DNA from 3 places in the Kocuria nitroreducens genome. Region 1 is predicted to be linked to each of the others. Evidence: riboswitches for the same ligand, from Rfam matches in the RefSeq annotation. Region 1 holds a riboswitch; each other region holds the start of a gene.

Region 1 (7,212 bases):
CCGCCCGCCCGCACCCGTGGGTGCCGGCGGGCGGCTCGGTCGTCGGCCGGGTGCGGCGCTCAGTCGCGGTGCTTCTCCGCGACCTCGGCGGCCTCGAGGATCTCGGCGGCCTCGGGGTGGGCGGCGACGTAGTCCTCGTGCACCTCCTCGACGTGCAGGTCGATCTCCTGGATGTCCTTCGGCACCAGGGAGACGGCGATGAAGGAGACGATCGCGATGCCGGCGATGTAGACGCCGATCGTCCAGGACATCCCCGTCTCGTTGAGCAGCAGCTGGGCGATCATCGGGGCGAACGCGCCGCCGATGATCGAGCCGAACGCGTAGCCGATCGAGACGCCCGAGTAGCGCACGCGGGCCGGGAACATCTCGGCGTAGAGCGCCGACTGCGGGCCGTAGGACGGGCCGAGGCCCACGGTGAGGATCACGATGGCCAGGGCGAACAGCGGCAGGGACGCGGTGTCCAGCAGGAACCACATCGGCACGGCCCACAGGATGATGATGGCGTAGCCGATCTGGAAGGTGCGCACCCGCCCGATCCTGTCCGAGATCCAGCCGCCGAACATCGTGAACACGAGCCAGCCCACGCCGCCGATCAGGGAGGCGATGAGGGTCTGCGAGCGCGGCATGCCCAGCACGTTGGAGCCGTAGGAGGCGAAGAACGCGATCACGAGGTAGCCGGCGGCGTTGTTGGCGGCGAAGATCAGGGCCGCGAGGGTCACCTCCTTGGAGTTGTGCTTGAACAGCTGGCCCAGCGGAGCGGAGGACTCCTTCTTGCGCAGCTGCATCTCCTTGAAGACCGGGGACTCGTCGACAGTCTTGCGAATCAGGTAGCCGACCACGATCAGCACCACGGAGGAGATGAACGGGATGCGCCAGCCCCACGCCTGGAAGTCCTCGGGCGACATCATCGAGGTCAGGGCGAACATGAAGCTCGTGGCTAGCAGCATGCCCAGCGGCACGCCGATCTGCGGGTAGGCGCCGAAGAGGCCGCGCTTGTTCCGGGGGGCGTGCTCGACGGACATCAGGGCCGCGCCGCCCCACTCGCCGCCGGCCGAGAAGCCCTGCATGATGCGCAGGATCACCAGGAAGACCGGGGCCCAGATGCCGATCGTGGCGTAGGTGGGCAGCAGGCCGATCAGCATCGTCGCGGCACCCATGCCCACGAGCGTGAGGACCAGGACGATCTTGCGGCCGTACTTGTCGCCGAGGTGTCCGGCGACCACCGCGCCGAGCGGCCGGAACAGGAAGCTGATGCCCAGGGAGGCCCACGCGACCACCTGGGCGAGGCCGGCGTTCTCCTCGGACAGCGGCGCGAAGTACAGGGGCGCCAGGACGAAGGCCGCGGCCTGGGCGTAGATGAAGAAGTCGTACCACTCGATGGTGGTGCCCACGAGGGTGCCGGCGAGGACCTTGCGCTCCTCGCGCGACATCTCGTGCCGCCCGGCCGGGGCGGATGAAGTGTGCGCCATGGGATCTCCAGGGGAATCGGGGACGGCGACGTCCTCGGCGGGACCGAACGCATCATGACCGAACGTTCGGTAATTGAAGGTGATACTACGGGTGGAAGTGACGCCTGTCACCTTCGGTGCCGAACCAGCAGGCCGTGCACCAGCGATGTGGCACGGACCACCTCGTAGAGAGAGCCGGTGGCCGGCCGCGCACGGATCACCCTCGCCGGCAGCGCCCGCGCCGCCCCCGCCCGCCCGGACGCGGCCGGGCCCGGCCCTCCGGGGAGGACCGGGCCCGACGGCACGGCGGTGACGTCAGGAGCGGCGGCTCAGCGGTAGAGCCGCTCCGAGGCCAGGCGTGCGCCCGCCACGAGGGACTCGAGCTTGGCCCACGCGATCTGCGGGTGCAGGCGCCCGCCCAGTCCGCAGTCGGTCGAGGCGACGACGTTCTCGCGGCCCACCACGGAGGCGAACTGCTCGATCCGGTCCGCGACGAGCTCGGGGTGCTCCACGACGTTCGTCGAGTGCGAGACCACCCCCGGGATGATGACGCGGCCCTCGGGCAGCGGGTGGTCCCGCCAGACCTTCCACTCGTGGGCGTGCCGGGCCGAGGCGCCCTCGAACGTGTAGCCGCCGGCGTTGATGGTCAGCATCAGGTCCACGAGGTGCTTCAGCTCGAGGTCCGTGGTGTGCGGGCCGTGCCAGGAGCCCCAGCACAGGTGGAAGCGGACCTGCTCCTCGGGGATCCCGCGCAGCGCGTGGTTGAGGGCCTCGACGCGCAGGCGCGTGAACGCCAGGTAGTCCTCGACCGTGGGCTCGGGGTTGATCTGGTCCCAGGACTCCGCGATGGAGGGGTCGTCGATCTGCACGGTCAGCCCGGCGCCGGTGATCGTCAGGTACTCCTCGCGCATCGCGTCGGCGCAGGCGTAGACGAGCTCTTCGTCGGTCTCGTAGTACTCGTTGGTCACGCGCGCCGCGGAGCCCGGGGAGAGGGCGGCGACGAATCCGGTCTCCGCCCCGGTGGCCGCCATGGCGGCCCGGAGGTGGCGGACGTCCGAGGCCACCGCCTCCTGGCCGGTGTAGGTCAGCGGCCCGGTGATCTTGGGCTGCTTGGTCGAGGAGCGCCCGGTGAGGATGCCCGACGCCGGGTCCTCGTACGCCTCCCGGAAGCGCTCGCGGTCCCGGCGGTCCGGGAAGCTCGTGAGCACGATGCTGCCGGGCGAGGAGCGCTTCTTCTCCGTGGACGCCCACCGGTCCTCGTCGGACGGGGTGAGACCGCCGAGGCGGGAGAAGGAGTAGTTCCACCACGCGCCGTAGTCGACCGCGCTGGACATGGAGTGCCCGTACTCGCCGTCGTTGACGACGTCCACGCCGGTCTCGCGCTGCCGCCGGACCACGTACTCGACGCCCACGGCGAGCTCGTCGGTGAGCTGTTCGAAGGTGATGGCGCCCTCGGCGTGCCGCTGGTTGGCCTCGAGCAGGCGCGGGGTGCGCGGCAGGGAGCCCACGTGGGTGGTCCGCACGTGGTCGGTGTTCTGCATGGTCATGCGTTTCCTCCTGGGGAACGGCGGGAACGGCGGGAACGGCGGGAACGGCGGGAGCGGCGGGAACGTCGCGGGCCGGTCAGGACCAGAGCCGGCGGGAGGCGAGCTCGGCCCCGCGGACCAGGGTCTCGAGCTTGGCCTCGGCGATCTGCGGGTGGATGCGCCCGCCCAGGCCGCAGTCGGTCGAGGCGATGACGTTCTCGCGGCCCACCTGGCGGGCGAAGCGCTCGATCCGGTCGGCCACGAGCTCGGGGTGCTCCACGACGTTGGTGGCGTGGGAGACGATCCCCGGGATGATGACCTTGCCCTCGGGCAGCACGTGGTCCTGCCAGACCTTCCACTCGTGCTCGTGCCGGGCGTTGGCGGCCTCGAAGCTGTAGCCGCCGGCCCGGATGGAGAGCATGAGCTCCACCAGGTGCTCGAACCCGAGGTCCGTGGTGTGCGGGCCGTGCCAGGAGCCCCAGCACAGGTGGAAGCGGACCTGCTCCTCCGGGATGCCCTCGAGGGCGTAGTTGAGGGCCTCCACGCGCTTGCGCGTGAACGCCTGGTAGTCCGCCACGCCGGGCTCCGGGTTGACCTGGTCCCAGTTCTCCGCGATGGAGGGGTCGTCGATCTGCACGATCAGCCCGGCGTCGGTGATCGCCCGGTACTCCTCGCGCATGACCTCGGCGCACGCGGTGAGGACCTCGTCCTCGTCCGCGTAGTGGGTGTTCTCCAGGCGGGCGCACGAGCCCGGGGACAGCGCGGCGAGATAGCCCTCGCTCGCGCCCGTCGCCGCCAGGCCCGCCTTGAGGTTGCGGATGTCGGCCTCCAGCGCCGCATGACCCGTGTACTCCAGCTTCCCGGTGATCCTCGGGAACGGCGCCTGCTTGCCCACGGTGATGCCCGAGGTGGGGTCCGTGTACGCCTCGTTGAAGATCTGGCGGTCCCGGCGGTCCCCGAAGCTCGTCAGGACCACCCGGCCGGGGGCAGAGCGCTGGGGCTCCTGCTCCCACAGGTCCACCTCGCCGGGGGTGAGGCCCGAAATCCGGGCGAAGATGTAGTGCCACCACGCGCCGTAGTCCACCTCCGCGGCCATGACGTGGCCGTATTCGCCGTCGTTGACCACGTCGATCCCGAGCTCGTCCTGCCGGCGGACCACGTCGACCACCGAGTCCTGCAGGAGCCGGTCGTACTCGGCCTCCGGGACGCTGCCCTTCGCCCGGTTCGCCTCGAGCAGCGCCGGGGTCCGGGGGAGGGACCCGGCGTGGGTCGTGAGGATGCGGTCGGCACTGTGCAGCACGGGTCGCACGTCCTTTCCATCGGTCGTGGCGGTAGCACCGGAGGTGGGACGGGGAACCGTCGCCCGGGTTGCTGCGGCGTCGTCGAGCCAGATCTCTCGGCCGCTCTGGATGGTGACCTCTTCATCCAAGCGCACCGGCGGGCGTCGCGCCATTCGGCGCCCGCGTGACGGGTGTGACGGAATGTGACACGCGCGATCCTGCTCGCCGTCGTGGTCCGGATCACATACCGTGACGGTGACCGGTGCCCCGGACCCGGTGGGCACCGCGGACGGAAGAAAGGACCCCCATGTTCCAGGACAACGGCCTCGAGGGGCGCACCGCGCTCGTGACCGGCGGAGCGAGCGGCATCGGCCTCGCGGCCGCCCGAGCTCTCGCCGGCTCCGGCGCCCACGTGGTGGTGGCCGACGTCGACGAGGCCGGCGCCCAGCGCGTCGCCGGCGAGCTCGGGGGACGGGCCTGGGCCGTGGATCTGCTCGACACCGGGGCGCTCGCCGAGCTGAGCCTCGACGTCGACGTGCTGGTCAACAACGCCGGCATCCAGAAGGTGTCCCCCCTGCAGGAGTTCGATCCCGCGGACTTCCACCGCATCCTCGTGCTCATGCTCGAGAGCCCGTTCCTGCTGGTGCGCGCGGCCCTGCCCCACATGTACGAGAAGGGCTGGGGGCGCGTCATCAACGTCTCCTCCGTGCACGGGCTGCGGGCGTCCCCCTACAAGAGCGCCTACGTCTCGGCCAAGCACGGCCTCGAAGGGCTGTCCAAGACCATCGCGGTGGAGGGCGCGGCCCACGGGGTGACCAGCAACTGCATCAACCCCGGCTACGTGCGCACCCCGCTCGTCGAGAAGCAGGTCGCCGATCAGGCCAAGGTGCACGGGATCCCCGAGTCCGAGGTGGTGGAGCGGATCATGCTCGGTGAGACGCCGATCAAGAAGCTCGTGGACCCGGAGGACGTCGGCAGCCTCGTGGCGTGGCTGGCCGGACCGCACGCGTCCATGGTCACCGGGGCGTCCTACACGATGGACGGCGGCTGGACGGCGCGCTGAGCACCGCGCGGCGATGGTGCGCTGGGGCGCCCCGTCCGGACCGACCGGGGCCGGCCCGGGCCGCTCAGCGGTGGCCCAGCTCCCGGGAGAGCCGGTGGGCCTCCGTGAGCAGGGCCCGTCCCAGGGGCTGCCGGCGCTCGCCGGTGAACCGGGGCTCGATGCCCGTGAGGCTCAGCGCGTAGACCGGTGCGCCCGTCGCGTCGAAGACCGCGGCGGCCATGCCCCAACTGCCCTCCACGATCAGCCCCGGGTTGACCGCGAAGCCCTCCCGCCGCACGCCGGCGAGCAGGTCCCGGATCCGCTCGGGCGTGTGCAGCGGACCCCACCCGGCGCGGGCGCCGGGCGTGGCCGCGAGGACCCGCTCCACCTCCGCGTCCGGGAGGTGCGCCAGGATCGCCAGCCCCGCCGAGGCCACGCCGAGCGGCAGCCGCAGCCCCTCGTAGAGGACGTGGGAGCGGATGGGGAAGGCGCCCTCCACGCGGGCCAGGCAGACGGTCTCCAGCCCTCGGCGGACCGACAGGAACGCGCTCTCGCCGGTGGCCTCCGCGAGCCGGCGCAGCGAGGGCCCGGCCAGTTCCCGGATCGGATAGCGCTGGGCCGCCACCGCGCCCAGCACGTACAGCTCCGGGCCCAGCTGCCAGGCCCCGGTCCCGGCGGCGCGGTCGACGAAGCCCTCCTCGGCCAGCCCCGTGAGCAGCCGGTGCACGGTGGGGCGGGTCAGCCCGGTCTCGGCCGCGAGCTCCGCGACCGTGCTGCCCTGCTCCCGCCCGGCGACGGCCCGCAGCAGCCGGCCGACCCGGTGGACCACCTGTGTTCCCGCACCTGTCGTCGACTGCCGTCCCATGACTCCACTATATGGACAGCCGGGACTCGAATGGCCGGATGATGAGGAGAAGCACCGTCATTCCGCCGGATCTGTTGACCGTTATGTGGAGGCTCCCTAGATTGAGTGCTGAGTCACAGTCGCACGAGAGGGAGGGACAAGGGTGTCCAAGGTCAGAGACAGCGCCGCCGAGCTGCTGGCGGAGAGCCTGCGGGACGGCATGACGCTCGCCGTGGGCGGGTTCGGGCTGAGCGGGATCCCCCGGGATCTCATCGACGCGGTGCGGGACTCCAGGGTCACGGACCTCACGGTGGTCTCCAACAACATGGGCGTGGACGGCAAGGGCCTCGGGGTCCTGCTCGAGAACCGCCAGGTGCAGAAGGTCCTCGCCTCCTACGTGGGCGAGAACAAGCTGTTCGCCCAGCAGTACCTGGACGGCGAGCTCGAGGTCGAGTTCAACCCGCAGGGCACCCTCGCCGAGCGGCTCCGGGCCGGCGGCGCCGGCATCCCCGCCTTCTACACGAAGACCGGGGTCGGCACGCTCGTGGCCGAGGGCAAGCCGCACGCCGAGTTCGACGGCGAGACCTACGTGCAGGAGCGCGGCATCGTCGCCGACATCGCCCTGGTCCACGCCCACACCGGGGACGCCGACGGCAACCTCGTCTACCGCTACACCGCGCGCAACTTCAACCCGATCGTCGCGACCGCCGGGAAGGTCACCTTCGCCGAGGTCGAGCACGTCGTGGCGGTCGGCGAGATCCACCCCGACCACATCGTCACCCCGGGCGTCTACGTCCAACACGTCGCGCAGTACAGCGGCGCACCCAAGGACATCGAGCAGCGCACCGTCCGCCCCCGCCCGGCCGGGCGGGCCACCGAGCAGAACGGAGACCAGGCATGAGCTGGACCCGGGACGAGATGGCGGCGATCGCCGCCGTGGAGCTCTCCGACGGCGACTACGTCAACCTCGGCATCGGCATCCCCACCCTCGTGGCCAACAACCTGCCCGAGGGCGTCAACGTGGTGCTGCAGTCGGAGAACGGGGTGCTCGGCATGGGCCCGTTCCCCTACG
Region 2 (7,212 bases), on a different contig from region 1:
GTCGAAGACCACCGGGTCCTCGCCGGCGGCCTCCAGCTGCGCGTTGATCCGGTCGAGCAGCTCGAGCACGGTCATGTCCGGGCTCGCGTCCGGGACGTCGTAGGCCGTGAAGTCCCCCGGCTCCTCCGGGGAGGGCTGGCGCCACACGTCCACGGTCAGGGAGAAGGTGCTCACTCGCTCGGGTCCTTGTCGTCTCGAAGGAGGTGGTCTCGAAGAAGGTCGTCCCGCCGGTGGGGAAGGGCGGTCACGGGGCTCAGCGGACCGCGCGGGCCAGCACGGCCACCGGGATCGTGGTGTTGCCGGCGGCCACCGCGGCGCCGAAGGCGTTCGCGGCGATCCGCAGCCGCCGCTGGGCCTGCCGGTCACCGGTCACGCCGACGTCGTTGGCGATCTCCGGGATGCCGTGCACCAGGTGGGCGGCCAGTGCCGCCATGGACAGGGCGTAGGCGGCGGCCACCGGCGGGCGGGAGAGGCTGGCCACGAGGTTGGCGTGGGCGCTGCCGTGCTCGAAGCCCCTGACCGCGGCGGGCCGGGCGCCCAGGGTCAGGTCGAGGACGTGGAAGACCGTGAACAGCCCGAGCACGCCGCCCGTGCTGCGCATCGAACGCTTCGCCACCGCCCACGGGGTGCGACGGCGACCCCGCGGGCGCCGGCCGGTGCGCGGCAGCAGCGTCCCGTTCGCCGCCCAGGACCGCGCGGTCAGCACCGCGGCGCCGCCCGCGTGGACGACGAGGCCCGCGGCGAGCACGGCGCGGGCCGCCCAGAGCACAGTGCCGCGCGGCAGCACGGGAGCACCGGCCGTGCGGAGGAACTCGGCGTAGGCGTTGTACTTCTCCTCGCCCTGGTAGATCTTCAGGTTGCCCAGCATGTGCACCAGCACGTAGCCCGAGAACAGGGCGCCGGAGGCGGCCATCGCGAGCTTGAGGTCGGCGTTCGGCACCGCGGGCAGCAGCCCGTCCGGCACGGAGCGGGTGGTGCCTGCGGGGCGGGGGGAGTCGTTCACGGCATTCATCCTAGGGGCGGTGCGGGCTGAGGAGTCACAAGTCTCAACGTCCTTGCGGAGGGGGCCTACTGCCGTTCGGCCAGGACACCTGCGATGCGATCGAGCGCCTCCTCATTCTGCAGCGAGGACCGGTCGCCCAGCGGGGCTCCCTCCCACAGCTGCGCGAGCAGTCGCCGGGTGATCTTCCCGGACCGGGTCTTCGGCAGGTCCGGGACCGCCACGACCGCCCGTGGCTTGGCGATCGGCCCGATCTCGTGCGCCACGTGCTCGCGCAGCACCGCGGTCAGTTCGTCAGCGGGGACTCGCCCGGCCTCGGGCGTCAGCACCACGTAGGCGAGCACGGCGTGCCCGGTCAGATCGTCGCGCACCGGCGCGGCGCCGGCCTCGACCACCCACGGGTGGGTGACGAGTGCCGACTCGATCTCGATGGTGGACAGCCGGTGCCCGGAGACGTTGATGACGTCGTCGACCCGCCCGAGGATGTAGATGTCCCCCTCCTCGTCGTAGCGGGCGCCGTCCCCGGCGAGGAACCACCCCTGCTCCGCGTAGGCCTCCCAGTAGGAGGACAGGTAGCGCTGCGGGTCGCCCCACACGGTGCGGGCCATCGACGGACCGGTCCGGTCCACCACCACGAAGCCCTGCACCCCGGGCGGGACGGCCTCCCCGGTCTCGTCGACCACGCGGGTCGAGATCCCGGGGACCGCACGGGTCGCGCAACCGGGCTTGAGCGCGGTGCGTGGCGCCCCGTCGTCGAACGTCCCCGGGGGCGCGAACTGCGGGTCGTGCGGGCGGGGGGACATCACGGCGGCGCCGGTCTCGGACTGCCACCACGTGTCCACGAACGGCACCTCGTCCCGGCCCAGCTGCGCCCGCAGCCAGCGCCAGGCCTCGGGGTTGATCGACTCCCCCACGGAGCCGAGCAGCCGGATCGAGTTGAGGTTGTAGAGCGGCGGGACGCCCCTCGGGAACGCGCCCATGAGCGAGCGGACCAGCGTGGGCGCCGTGTAGTAGGTGGTGACGCCGTAGCGCTCGATCACCTCGAAGTGCCGCCCCCAGTGCGGGGTGCTCGGGGTGCCCTCGTAGATCACCTCGGACACGCCGTTGACCAGGGGACCGTAGATCTCGTAGGTGTGCGCGGTGACCCAGGCGAGGTCGGCGGTGCACCAGTGCACGGCGGCGTCGACCTTCGCGGGGTCGTTGACCGTGGCCAGCTCGTCCGGGCGCAGGTGCCCCTCGTCGTCGGGCACGTCCGGGAGCAGGTCGAAGAGCAGGGCGTGCGTGTACGCGGCCTGGACGAGGTAGCCGCCCATGGTGTGCACCAGGCCCTTGGGCCGCCCGGTGGTCCCCGACGTGTAGATGATGAACAGCGGCGTCTCGGCGTCGAAGGCCTCGGGCACGTGCACGGCGGACTGCTCGGCGATCAGCTCGTGCCACCACACGTCCCGTCCGCGCGTCCACGGGACGGCGTCCTCCTCCTTGGAGTGCGTGCCCCGGGTGCCGCGCGGCAGGTCCGTGCGGCCCGGCCGCGAGGTGCGGCGCACGACGACGACGTGCTCGATCGCGTTGTCGCCGCCGGCGGCCTCGTCGGCGACGGCCTTCACGGGCACCACGGCCCCGCGCCGGTGCTGTCCGTCCGTGGTCACCAGGACCTTGGCGCCGGTGTCCTCGACGCGGAAGCGCAGCGCCTCGGCGGAGAACCCGCCGAAGTCCAGGGAGTGCACCGCGCCGATGCGGGCGCAGGCCAGCGTGATGATGACGGTCTCCGGGATGACGGGGAGGTAGATCACCACGCGGTCGCCCTGCTCCACGCCCAGCGCGAGCAGGGCGTTGGCGGCGCGGGAGACCTCCCGCTGCAGGTCGGCGTAGGTGTAGACCAGCCGGTCCCCGGGCTCGCCCTCGAAGTACAGGGCCACGTGGGCCCCGCGGCCGGCCTCGACGTGGCGGTCCACGCAGTTGTGGGCCACGTTGAGCCTCCCGCCCTCGAACCACGCGATCTCCGGGACCGACCACGCGGGGCGGCCCTGCTCGTCCGTCCCGATGCGCTCGGGACGCACGAACCGGTGGGCGGTGCTCCACGGCTCGGCCCAGTCCAGCCGGGACGCCTGGTCCACCCAGAACGCGATCCGGGCCTCGTCGGATCCGAGCGCGGGGTTCGGGGTGGGGGAGGAGGGGTTGCTCCAGCTCTGGCTCACGGTGCTGCGGTCCTTTCCTGCCTGCGCAGGTCCTGTCCGTCCAGGACCTGTCCGCGCAGGTCGTGCTCGCACGGACGGGTCCACTGTGCCAGGCGCACGTGTCAGGCCCATTTCTTGACGGCCCACTTCTCGAACACGCCCAGCAGCGCGTCCGAGGCCTTGCCGAGCACCGCGAGCAGGACGATCGCCAGCAGCAGGCGGTCGGTCCGGCCGTTGTTCTGCGAGTCGGTGAGCAACCAGCCCAGGCCCATGGACGCCCCCAGCAGCTCGGCGGCCACGAGGAACAGCCACGCCTGGGCCAGGGCGAGGCGCAGCCCCGAGATGACCGACGGCATGACGGCCGGCAGCTGCACCGTGGTGAGCAGGCGCAGCCCGTGGATCCCGAAGGCCCGCGCCGCCTCGATGAGGTTGCGGTCCACGTGCTGCAGGGCGGCGGAGACGGTGGTGTAGACGGGGAAGAACGCGCCGATGGCCACCAGCGTGACCTTGGAGTCCTCGCCGAGGCCGATCCACAGCAGCAGCAGCGGCACCCACGCCAGGGACGGCACCGCGCGGAAGGCCCCGATCGTGGGGCCGACCAGCGTGGACCCCCACCGGGAGAGGCCGATGAAGGACCCGGCCACGAGTCCCAGCCCGGCGCCGATCAGGAAGCCGATCAGCACGCGCTGGGTCGAGATGCCCACGTGGGTCCAGAGGTCCCCGCCGGACAGGAGGCCGATCCCGGCCTCGAGCACCGCGAGCGGTGCCGGCAGCTGCACGGCGCTGAAGACCCCGGCGGTGGACAGGACGTGCCACAGCACCAGCAGCGCCGCGGGCAGCAGCAGGCCCAGTCCGGTGCGCAGCAGCGGCCGCCGCCGGGAAGCCGCCGCCGCGGGGGCGGGTGAGTCGTCGATGTGCTCCGTGTCCTCGGCAGATGGCAGCGACTGCGTCACTCCTGGCCCCCGACCAGCTCCGCCGCGCGGGAGGCGTCGGCGTTCTCTGCGTAGGAGCTCTCCACGATGCTCCCGAGCGCCTCGTCGATCTGCTCCTGGTCGGCCACGTCGTCGGACTCGACGAAGATCGGCCCGACCTTCTCGAGGACCGCCAGCTGCTCGCCGCCGGGCACGTGGTCGATGTCCAGGTTCGTGCGCTCGAGCACCTTCTCGGCCACGGACAGCTCGATCCCGGCCGCCTCGGCGAGCAGCTGCGCGGTCTCCGCGGTGTTCTCCTGCGCCCACTCCCGGGCGTAGGCGTAGACGTCCACCACGGTCTGGGCGGCCTCGGGCTGCTCCTCGAGGAAGGTCTCGTGGGCGTTGAGGAAGCCGTACGTGTTGAAGTCGACGTTGCGGTAGAACAGCTCCGCGCCGTTCTCCTCCGCGGCGGCCATGATCGGGTCGAGCCCGGACCAGGCGTCCACCTGGCCGTTCTCCAGGGCGGCGCGGCCGTCGGCGTGCTGCAGGTTCTGGATCGTGACGTCGCCGGCGTCCACCCCGGCCTCGTCGAGGGCCTGGAGCAGGAAGAAGTACGGATCGGTGCCCTTGGTCGCGGCCACGGTACGGCCCTCGAGGTCCGCGACCTCCTCGATCCCGCTTCCTGCGGTGGTGACCAGGGCGGACCACTCCGGCTGCGAGTAGAGGTCGATCACCTGGATCGGGGTGCCGTTGCTGCGGGCCAGCAGCGCCGCGGAGCCCGCCGTGGAGCCGATGTCCACCGCCTCCGCCCGCAGCGCCTCGTTGGCCTTGTTCGACCCGGCGGACTGCACCCACTCCACCTCGATGCCCTCCTCGGCGAACGCGGTCTCGAGCCAGCCCTTCTCCTTGATCACCACGGACAGCGGGTTGTAGGTGGCCCAGTCCACGCGGACGGTGCCGTTCCCGGCCGCCTCCGACGGCGCCTCGCCGGAGCCCTCACCGGCCATGCACCCGGTCAGGCCCAGGGCCAGGGCGGCGGCGAGCGCGGGGATCGTGCGGACGGAACGCTGGGGCAGGGGCATGGCGGAGCCTTTCGGAGGAGGTGGACGGTGCCGGGCGGCGCGGGTGGGCGCCGGGGCCGGCCCGGGGCGGAGAGACGGAGCGGGCCGCGTCAGCGGGTCGCGGAGTGGTGGGTGTCGACGCCGAGGTGGCCGAGGAGCTGCACGCGCAGCTCCGCCAGGACCTCGGAGGCCCGGTCCCGGGGACGCTCCCCGGGGACGGTGAGGATCGTGCTGATCGAGGCGGGAGCGGTGGGCCCGGTCCGGCCCAGGACCACGATCCGGTCCGCGAGCTGCAGCGCCTCGTCGACGTCGTGGGTGACGAGCAGGACGGTGGTGGGCTGGGCGGCGTGGATCGTGAGCAGGAGGTCCTGCATCTTCAGCCGGGTCAGGGCGTCGAGCGCGCCGAAGGGCTCGTCGAGCAGCAGGACCCCGGGGTTGCGGGCCAGGGCCCGGGCCAGGGACGCGCGCTGGGCCATGCCGCCGGAGATCGCGCGGGGACGGTGACCCGCGTGCGCGGTGAGGCCGACCAGGCGCAGCAGGTCGTCGACGACGGCGTCCCCCTCGCCCCGGGGGAGCCCGCGGGGCAGGCCCAGGCGGACGTTCTCGCGCACGGAGCGCCACGGCAGCAGGCGCGGCTCCTGGAAGGCGACCGCGCAGCGCGGGTCGATCCCGGACACGGGGGTGCCGTCGATGAGCACCCGGCCCGCCGAGGCGGTGTCGAGTCCCGCCGCCGCACGCAGCAGGGTGGACTTGCCGCACCCCGAGGGTCCGAGGATCGCCAGGACCTCGCCGGGCAGGGCCGTCACGTCGACGTCCCGCAGGACGTGGTGCGTCTCGCCGCCGGACGGGAACGCCTTGCCGACGTGCTCGAACACCACGGAGAAGGCGCGCTTCGAGGTGGTGGACGGCACAGGGCTCCGCAGAGAAGTGCTCATGATCAACTCCATCGGTCCTGGCATTAGCACCTCGCACGGAGGATCAGACGGATCCGTGCCGGTTGCTGCGACGTCGACGAGCCAGGTCTCTCAGCCGCTCCGGATGGTTACGGGCCCATTGAACGTCCTCGGCGCGTCCCCTGGCAAATCCGGCGCATCCGTGGTCGCCGTGACAGATCGCTGGCACAGGAGCCCTGCGTGCCCCACCATGGACCCATGACGAGCCGCAGAACCCCGGCCCGGGCGGACCTGGTGCGCGACGCCTGCGTGGCGTTCGGCGCGGTCCTCGACGGGCTCGGCGACGACGACTCCTGGGCCGCCACGGGGTGCACGGGGTGGTCGGTCCGGGACCTCACCCACCACTGCGCGATGGACGCGCTGCGGGGGCTGGTCGCCCTGCACACGCCCACGACCGCCCGCCCCGACCGGGACGCCGCGACCTACTGGACCGACCGGGACGGCGACCCCGCGGGGGCCGCCGAGGACCGGCGCCGCACCCGCGTGGCCGCTTCCATGGTCCTGGACTGGGATCCGGTGCGAGAGCTCCACCGAGAGACCGCCCGGGCGCTCGTGCACGCGGCGGAGCACTGCGGCGGCGGCGCGGTCCGCACCCAAGGGCACGTGCTGCGCGTCGAGGACCTGCTGAGCACCCTCGCGGTGGAGGCCACGGTGCACCACCTGGACCTGATCCAGCACCTGGACGGCTCCCCGGGCCCCGCCGTGGACGGGCTCGCCGAGGTCCGGCGCATCCTCACCGACCTGTGGGAGCGGGAACCGCTCGAGCACTGGAGCGACGAGCACTTCGCCCGCGTGGGCACCGGCCGTGCGGAGCTGACCGCCCAGGAGCGCGCGGAGCTGGGCGCGCACGCGGACCTCCTGCCGCTCTTCTCCTGACCCCTCCCGCCTTCCGTGCGGTGACCGTCACGGTGCCACCGCGCGGAAGAGGGCAGGGGGCGGGTGCGGGTTCCGTGCCAGGCTGGTGCCATGACCCGCAACGACCCCGCCGTCATCGACCGCCTCATGACCCGGCCCGGCCGGTGGGCCGTGGTGGGACTCACCGGCAACACGGCCCGCCCGGCCCACTCGGTCGCCCGGCAGATCCGCGACGACCTCGGCATGACGATCGTCCCG
Region 3 (7,212 bases), on a different contig from region 1:
CAAGGCGGCCGGCGGTGTGGCCAAGGAGTTCAACACCATCGCGGTCGACGACGGCATCGCGATGGGCCACGACGGCATGCTCTACTCGCTGCCCTCGCGCGACATCATCGCCGACTCCGTGGAGTACATGGTCAACGCCCACCGGGCCGACGCCCTGGTCTGCATCTCCAACTGCGACAAGATCACGCCCGGCATGCTGCTGGCCGCGCTGCGGCTGAACATCCCGGTGGTCTTCGTCTCCGGCGGGCCCATGGAGTCCGGCGAGGCCGTCGAGGGCGTGGTCGAGCACCGGCTGGACCTCGTGGACGCGATGTCCATGGCCGTCGACGAGTCCGTCACCGACGAGCAGCTCGGACAGATCGAGCGCAACGCCTGCCCCACCTGCGGGTCCTGCTCCGGCATGTTCACCGCCAACTCGATGAACTGCCTCACCGAGGCCCTCGGTCTCTCCCTGCCCGGCAACGGCACCACGCTGGCCACCCAGGTGGCCCGCAAGGAGCTGTTCCTGGAGGCCGGCCGCCGGGTCGTGGACCTGTGCTGCCGCTACTACGAGCAGGACGACGAGTCCGTGCTCCCGCGCAACATCGCCACCAAGGCGGCGTTCGAGAACGCCATGGCCCTCGACATCGCCATGGGCGGGTCCACGAACACGATCCTGCACATCCTCGCCGCCGCCCAGGAGGGCGAGGTGGACTTCGCGCTCCCGGACATCGACGCCCTGTCCCGCCGGGTGCCCTGCCTGTGCAAGGTCGCGCCGAACTCCACGCGGTTCCACATCGAGCACGTGCACCGTGCCGGCGGCATTCCCGCGATCCTCGGCGAGCTGCGCCGTGCGGGCCTGCTCAACGAGGACGTGCACACGGTGCACGCCCCGGACCTGGCCACCTGGCTGGACGAGTGGGACGTCCGCAGCGGCCGGTCCTCCGAGCGCGCCCGGACGCTCTTCCACGCCGCTCCCGGCGGCGTGCGCACCACGCAGGCGTTCTCCACGGACAACACGTTCGAGTCCCTCGACCTCGACGGCGAGGACGGCTGCATCCGCTCGGTCGAGCACGCCTACACACAGGACGGCGGCCTGGCGATCCTCCACGGCAACATCGCCGAGGACGGGGCGGTCATCAAGACCGCCGGCATCGACGAGGAGCTGTTCCACTTCGTCGGCAGGGCGTTCGTGGTCGAGTCCCAGGACGAGGCCGTGTTCGAGATCCTGTCCAAGAACGTGCAGCCCGGCGACATCGTGGTCATCACCTACGAAGGCCCCAAGGGCGGTCCGGGCATGCAGGAGATGCTCTACCCGACCTCCTACCTCAAGGGCCTCGGTCTCGGCCGGGAGTGCGCCCTGATCACCGACGGCCGCTTCTCCGGCGGCACCTCCGGCCTCTCGATCGGGCACATCTCCCCGGAGGCCGCCGCCGGCGGCGCGGTGGGCCTCATCGAGTCCGGCGACGAGATCGAGATCGACGTCGCCCGGCGCGTGCTGCGCGTGAACGTGGACGACGCCGTCCTGGCCGCCCGCCGGCAGGCCAAGGGGCCGGCCCCGTGGTACCCCACCAAGCCGCGCGAGCGCCAGGTCTCCAAGGCCCTGCGCGCCTACGCCTCGATGGTCACCTCCGCGGACAAGGGCGCCGTGCGGGCGATCTGACCCGGCCCCTCCGTTCCGCGAGGTCGCGGTGGACGGCGACCGGCTGCCGCGTGCTCGTGCTGGTGCTCGGCATCGGTGGAGCCACGCTGGACCTGGACCTGGACCTGGACCTGGCCCGGTCCCTGGCCGACCTGTCCATGGCGGTCATGGCCACCATCGACCCGGTGGTTCTGGTGCTGCTCGCCGGCGTGGCCGTCCGGGTGCTCATGAACGACGAGGCCCAGCGCAGGCAGGGCGCCGAGCCGGTCTTCCACAGCGGCGACGTCCCGGGCCGGTCCGGGACCGGGGCCTGGGACGGCACCGACGGGGTGACCACCCGGGCCTGCTGGGAGGACCGGGTGGCCGAGCGCGCCCGCTGATCCCGTCCGGCGCGGGTGCCCCGCGTGGTGCCGTCCGCGCCGGACGCTCTACAGTGGCACCATGGAATCTCGTACCCAGATGACCGCCGCGGAGCTCCGGCAGCTCCAGGCCCCCCTCAAGGACCGTTACCGGGCCGAGCCCGGGGCGGCCTGCACGCCCCTGCACTCCCACGGCGACTTCCGGGACCCCGGACTGACCTGCACTGTCGACACCTGGGCGGGTCCCGTGCGGGGCGGTCCGCACTCCGCCACCGGCGGTGACGGCAGCGATGCCTGCTCCGGGGACATGCTCCTCGACGCGCTCCTGGCCTGCGCCGGGGTGACCCTGCGCAGCGTCGCCACCGCCATGGGCGTGGAGGTGCGCTCGGCCGAGCTGACCGCGGACGGGATGTTCGACGCCCGCGGCACCCTGGGCGTCGACCGGGCCGTGCCCGTCGGGGTCCAGGACGTCGTCGTGACCGCCCGCGTGGACGCGGACCTCGACGACACCGCCCTGGATCGCCTCGCGCGGGCCACGGAGCGGTACTGCGTGGTCAGCCAGAGCCTGAAGGCCGAGGTGCGGTTCGTCCTCGAGCGCGTGTAGCGACCTGCCCAGCGGGACGGGGCGGCCCCGGATGCCTCAAGCTTCCGGGGCCGTCGCCGTTCAGGCCAGGGCCTGCCGCTTCGCCGAGATGACCCCGGTGTTGAACCCGGCCAGGTGGAGGCCGCCGTGGAAGCGGGCGTGCTCGATCTTCACACAGTGGTCCATGACCACGCCGAGCCCGCCCTCCTCGGCGATCCTGGCCGCCTCCTCGTGCCAGGAGCCCAGCTGCAGCCACAGGGTCCTCGCCCCGACGGCCACGGCGTCGCGGGCCACGCCGGGGAGGTCGTCGTGGCGCCGGAACGCGTCGACGAGGTCGGGGGTCTCCGGCAGGTCGGCGAGGGACGGGTAGACGGGCCGGCCCATGATCTCCCGCAGCACCGGGTTGACGAAGTACACCCGGTACGGCGAGGAGGACAGCAGGTACGTCGAGACGAAGTAGGACGCGCGAGAGGGCTTGTCGGACGCGCCCACGATGGCGATCGACTCGGTGCCGTGCAGGATGGCCAGCCGCTCGGGCGCGCTCGGTCCCGTCCAGGTGCGGGTCTCGGCGGTCATCGGAGTGCTCCTTCGACGGTCGGGGCGGACTCCCGGGCCAGCCCGGTGGCCGCGGAAAGGGCCTGGTCCAGGTCCCAGAGGATGTCCTCGACGTCCTCGAGGCCCACCGACAGGCGGATGAGGTCCTCCCGCACGCCCGCCTGGAGCAGCTGCTCGGCCGAGAGCTGCTGGTGGGTGGTCGAGGCCGGGTGCAGGACGAGGGTGCGGGCGTCGCCGATGTTGGCGAGGTGGCTGGCCAGCTGCAGGTTCTCGATGAACCGGGCGCCCACCTCCCGTCCGCCGAGCCGGTCCGTGGGGGAGACCCCGAACGCGAAGACGGCCCCCGGGCCGAGGGGCAGGTATCTCCGCGCCCGGTCGTGGTGGGGGTGGCTCGGCAGACCGGCGTAGTTGACGTAGGACACGCGCCGGTCCTCCTCCAGCCACCGCGCGACGGCCTGCGCGTTGGCCAGGTGCGCGTCCATCCGCTGCGGCAGCGTCTCCACGCCCTGGAGCAGGTTCCACGCGGACTGGGGCGCCAGGGCGGGGCCGATGTCCCGTAGCTGCTCGGTGCGCAGCCGGGTCAGGAACCCGTACTCCCCGAAGTTCCCCCACCAGGTGACGTCGTTGTACGTCGGCACCGGCTCCGTCATCGACGGGAAGTTGCCGTTCGCCCAGTCGAAACGGCCGGACTCGACGACGACGCCGCCCAGCGTGGTGCCGTGGCCGCCCAGGAACTTGGTGGCGGAGTGGATGACGATGTCGGCCCCGTGCTCAATGGGACGGATCAGGTACGGCGGGGTCATGGTCGAGTCGACGACCAGCGGCACACCGGCCTCGTGCGCGACCGCGGCGAGGCCCTCCAGGTCGGCGATCCCCCCGGACGGGTTGGCCACGACCTCCGTGTAGACGGCCTTGGTGCCCGGGCGCACCGCGGCCCGGTAGTCGGCGGGGTCGGTGCCGGGCACGAACGTGGTCTCGATCCCGAACCGGCGGAGGGTGACGTCCAGCTGGGTGACCGTCCCCCCGTAGAGCTGGGCGGAGGCCACGATGTGGTCCCCGGCCTGGGCGAGCGCGGCGAACACGAGGAACTCGGCAGACATGCCGGAGGCGGTGGCCACGGCGCCGATGCCGCCTTCGAGGGACGCGATGCGCTCCTCGAACGCCGCGACCGTCGGGTTGCCGATGCGGGAGTAGATGTTGCCGTACTTCTGCAGGGCGAACAGGTTGGCGGCGTCGTCGGCGTCCTTGAAGACGAACGAGCTGGTCTGGTAGATCGGGACCGCCCGGGCGCCGTGCTCGGCGTCGGGGGTGCCCCCGGCGTGCAGGGCGCGGGTGCGGAACCCGAACTGGTGGTCGGCCATGGGAAGGACTCCTCGTGCAGGTGGTGCCGCTGATCGGTCCCGGACGGAGAGGTGCCCCCGGTGGACGGCCCGGGAGTGCGCTGCTCCATCGGTCCTGGCGGTAGCACCGTGCGGTCCGCGACGTCGACCACGGTTGCTGCGGCGTCGTCGATCCAGGTCTCTCGGCCGCTCGGGATGGCTGCCCTCCATTGTGGTCGTCCGGAGTGTTTCGCGCCAACCGGGCCGTCACGCTCCGCCGATCTGACACGGACGGGTTCCCTGGCCTATTGTGGGAACGCATTCAGCACGATCACGAGACCCGGCGCGAAGCTCTGGCTGGCCGGGCGGCAACCCTCTCCCGTAGCGGGGTGCCCCAGATGAGGATCGGGCCGCAGGGCACACCGCCTGCGGCAAGTACGGCGCCCTCCGCGCCGGATCTGCGCAGCACCCCTGAACGGGGTGCCGGGCCACGGGGCAGATCAGCTCAGGAAAGGCGCACCCCGCCCGATGACCCCGCACGGCCCTGCCACTCTCTGGACACCCCCGGACTCCGCCTTCAGGGACTCCGCCATGAGCCGCTTCGCACTCGCCCACGGGTTCGACCCCCGTCGCTACGACGAGCTGCACGGCTGGTCGGTGACCCGGCGGGAGGAGTTCTGGAACGCGCTGTGGGACTTCACGGGCGTGCTCGGGGACAAGGGCGACGTCGTGGAGCAGGCGCCGCCGGCCGACGGCGGCGATCTCGAGCTGCTGCCCTCCCTGCGGCACGGACGCATGTTCGGGACCAGGTACTTCCCCGCCGGGCGGCTCAACGTGGCCGAGAACCTGCTGCGGGGCGAGCCCCACCGGCTCGCGGTGCTCGCCGCGGACGAGACGGGAACCCACACGCGGCTCACCGTGGGGGAGCTGCGTGGACGGGTCGCAGCCGTCCAGGCGGGGCTGCGGGCGGCAGGGGTCGGTGAGGGCGACGTCGTCGCCGGCATCCTCCCCAACACCGTCGAGAACCTCACCACGATGATCGCCACCCTGTCCCTGGGGGCCGCCTGGGCCGGCTGCTCCCCGGACTTCGGGGTGGCCGGCCTGGTCGACCGGATCGGGCAGGTGGGCCCGTCGGTGGTGGTCGCCGCGCAGGGCTACGCCTACAACGGCCGCGACTTCGACGTGCGGGACAGGGCGGAGGAGGTCGTCGCCCGCCTGGCGACCACGCCCGATCTCGTCCTGGTCGGCTCGCCCCGGTGGGAGGACGAGTTCACGGACGAGACCTCGCCCCTCACGCTCGAGCGCTTCCCGTTCGACGCGCCCGGCCTGATCATGTTCACCTCGGGCACCACGGGGCTGCCCAAGGCCATCGTGCACAGCGCCGGTGGCGTCCTGCTCCAGCACCTCAAGGAGCACGTCCTGCACGGGGACGTCCGTCCCGGCGACGTGCACTCCTGGTTCACGTCCACCGCCTGGATGATGTACGCGTGGGTCGTGTCCGTCCTGGCGGCCGAGGCGGCCGTGCTGCTCATCGACGGCCACCCCTCGCCCCGCCTCCCCGACGGCACCGCCGACCACGGACACCTGTGGCGGATGGCGGACGAGGCCGGGCTCACCCACTTCGGCACGAGCCCCCGGTACCTGACCGCTCTCATGGACTCCGGGTACGCGCCCCGGGAGCACCACGACCTGAGCGCCCTGCGATCGGTCCTCTCGGCCGGGGCGCCCGTCTCCCCGGAGCAGTACGACTGGCTGTACGCCGAGGTGAAGCAGGACATGGTCTTCGCCTCGATCTGCGGCGGGACGGAGATCCACGGCTGCTTCCAGCTCGGCTCCCCCCTCCACCCGGTGCGCCGGGGCGAGATCACCTGCATCGCCCTCGGGCACGCCGTCAGCGTGCTGGACGAGCGGGGAGCGCCGGTGGTCGGGGAGAAGGGCGAGCTCGTGTGCACCGAGCCCTTCCCGTCGATGCCGCTGACCTTCCTCGGGGAGGGGGGACTGCAGCGCTACCACCACACCTACTTCGCCGAGCGCCCGGACGTGTGGACCCACGGCGACCTCGCCGAGATCACCACGCGCCGCTCCGTCGTCGTCCACGGCCGCTCGGACACGACGCTCAAGCCCAACGGCGTGCGGATCGGCACCGCGGAGATCTACCGGGTGGTCGACCGGCGCCCCGAGGTCGCCGAGTCCCTCGTCTTCGGGCACACCGCCCGCACCGACGAGGAGGTCGTCCTCTGCCTCGTGATGGCCGACGGGCACGAGCTGACCCCCGGCTTCGCCGCGGAGCTGAGGGCGGACATCCGCACCCAGGCCTCGCCCCGGCACGTCCCCGCCCACGTCTTCTCCGTCGCCGAGGTCCCCTACACCCTCAACGGCAAGAAGGTCGAAGGCGCGGCACGCACCGCCGCCGGCGGCGGGGCCGTGAAGAACGAGGCGTCGCTGGCCAACCCCGGCTCCCTCGACGCGTACAGGAAGCTGTTCGCATGAGTCGCGGCCAGGGAACGGCGCGCGGCGCGATCGTCGGCGTGGGCGAGCTCCGGCCGGTCCGCCGGACGGAGGACGCCACGACCATGGGCCTGCTGGCCCGGGCCGCGAAGCTCGCCGTCGAGGACGCCGGGATCGGCAAGGGCGAGATCGACGGGCTGCTGATGGGCCCCCAGGTCGGCGAGACCCCGCAGCACGTCCCGGCGATGCTCTCCGAGTACCTCGGCCTGCAGCCCCGGATGGCGAACGTGGTGGACCTCGGCGGGGCCACCGGACCGGGCATGCTCT

What was found. A riboswitch is a leader RNA that binds a small molecule or an ion and turns the genes downstream of it on or off. The one in region 1 is predicted to bind S-adenosylmethionine.
Region 2: linked by a shared signal. The riboswitch ahead of ACFYE1_RS15165 (ABC transporter ATP-binding protein) and the one ahead of ACFYE1_RS07620 (cobalamin-independent methionine synthase II family protein) in region 1 are both predicted to bind S-adenosylmethionine.
Region 3: linked by a shared signal. The riboswitch ahead of ACFYE1_RS16320 (O-acetylhomoserine aminocarboxypropyltransferase/cysteine synthase family protein) and the one ahead of ACFYE1_RS07620 (cobalamin-independent methionine synthase II family protein) in region 1 are both predicted to bind S-adenosylmethionine.

The regions. Positions count from the first base shown of each region.
Region 1 is NZ_JBHZTC010000009.1:3,845-11,056, reverse strand. Features, by position in the region: gene ACFYE1_RS07630 (MFS transporter) at 60-1,469, opposite strand; gene ACFYE1_RS07625 (cobalamin-independent methionine synthase II family protein) at 1,778-2,995, opposite strand; gene ACFYE1_RS07620 (cobalamin-independent methionine synthase II family protein) at 3,072-4,274, opposite strand; SAM riboswitch class I at 4,288-4,390, opposite strand; gene ACFYE1_RS07615 (3-hydroxybutyrate dehydrogenase) at 4,562-5,317, shown strand; gene ACFYE1_RS07610 (IclR family transcriptional regulator) at 5,382-6,161, opposite strand; gene ACFYE1_RS07605 (CoA transferase subunit A) at 6,304-7,041, shown strand; gene ACFYE1_RS07600 (CoA transferase subunit B) at 7,038-7,212, shown strand, end outside.
Region 2 is NZ_JBHZTC010000025.1:721-7,932, forward strand. Features, by position in the region: gene ACFYE1_RS15140 (2Fe-2S iron-sulfur cluster-binding protein) at 1-174, opposite strand, end outside; gene ACFYE1_RS15145 (succinate dehydrogenase) at 254-1,012, opposite strand; gene ACFYE1_RS15150 (AMP-binding protein) at 1,069-3,195, opposite strand; gene ACFYE1_RS15155 (ABC transporter permease) at 3,297-4,040, opposite strand; gene ACFYE1_RS15160 (aliphatic sulfonate ABC transporter substrate-binding protein) at 4,124-5,167, opposite strand; gene ACFYE1_RS15165 (ABC transporter ATP-binding protein) at 5,257-6,081, opposite strand; SAM riboswitch class I at 6,087-6,191, opposite strand; gene ACFYE1_RS15170 (maleylpyruvate isomerase N-terminal domain-containing protein) at 6,298-6,975, shown strand; gene ACFYE1_RS15175 (CoA-binding protein) at 7,066-7,212, shown strand, end outside.
Region 3 is NZ_JBHZTC010000032.1:10,352-17,563, forward strand. Features, by position in the region: gene ilvD (dihydroxy-acid dehydratase) at 1-1,642, shown strand, start outside; gene ACFYE1_RS16305 (hypothetical protein) at 1,693-2,001, shown strand; gene ACFYE1_RS16310 (OsmC family protein) at 2,063-2,584, shown strand; gene ACFYE1_RS16315 (CoA-binding protein) at 2,645-3,139, opposite strand; gene ACFYE1_RS16320 (O-acetylhomoserine aminocarboxypropyltransferase/cysteine synthase family protein) at 3,136-4,479, opposite strand; SAM riboswitch class I at 4,562-4,660, opposite strand; SAM riboswitch class IV at 4,767-4,881, shown strand; gene ACFYE1_RS16325 (acetoacetate--CoA ligase) at 4,966-6,927, shown strand; gene ACFYE1_RS16330 (thiolase family protein) at 6,924-7,212, shown strand, end outside.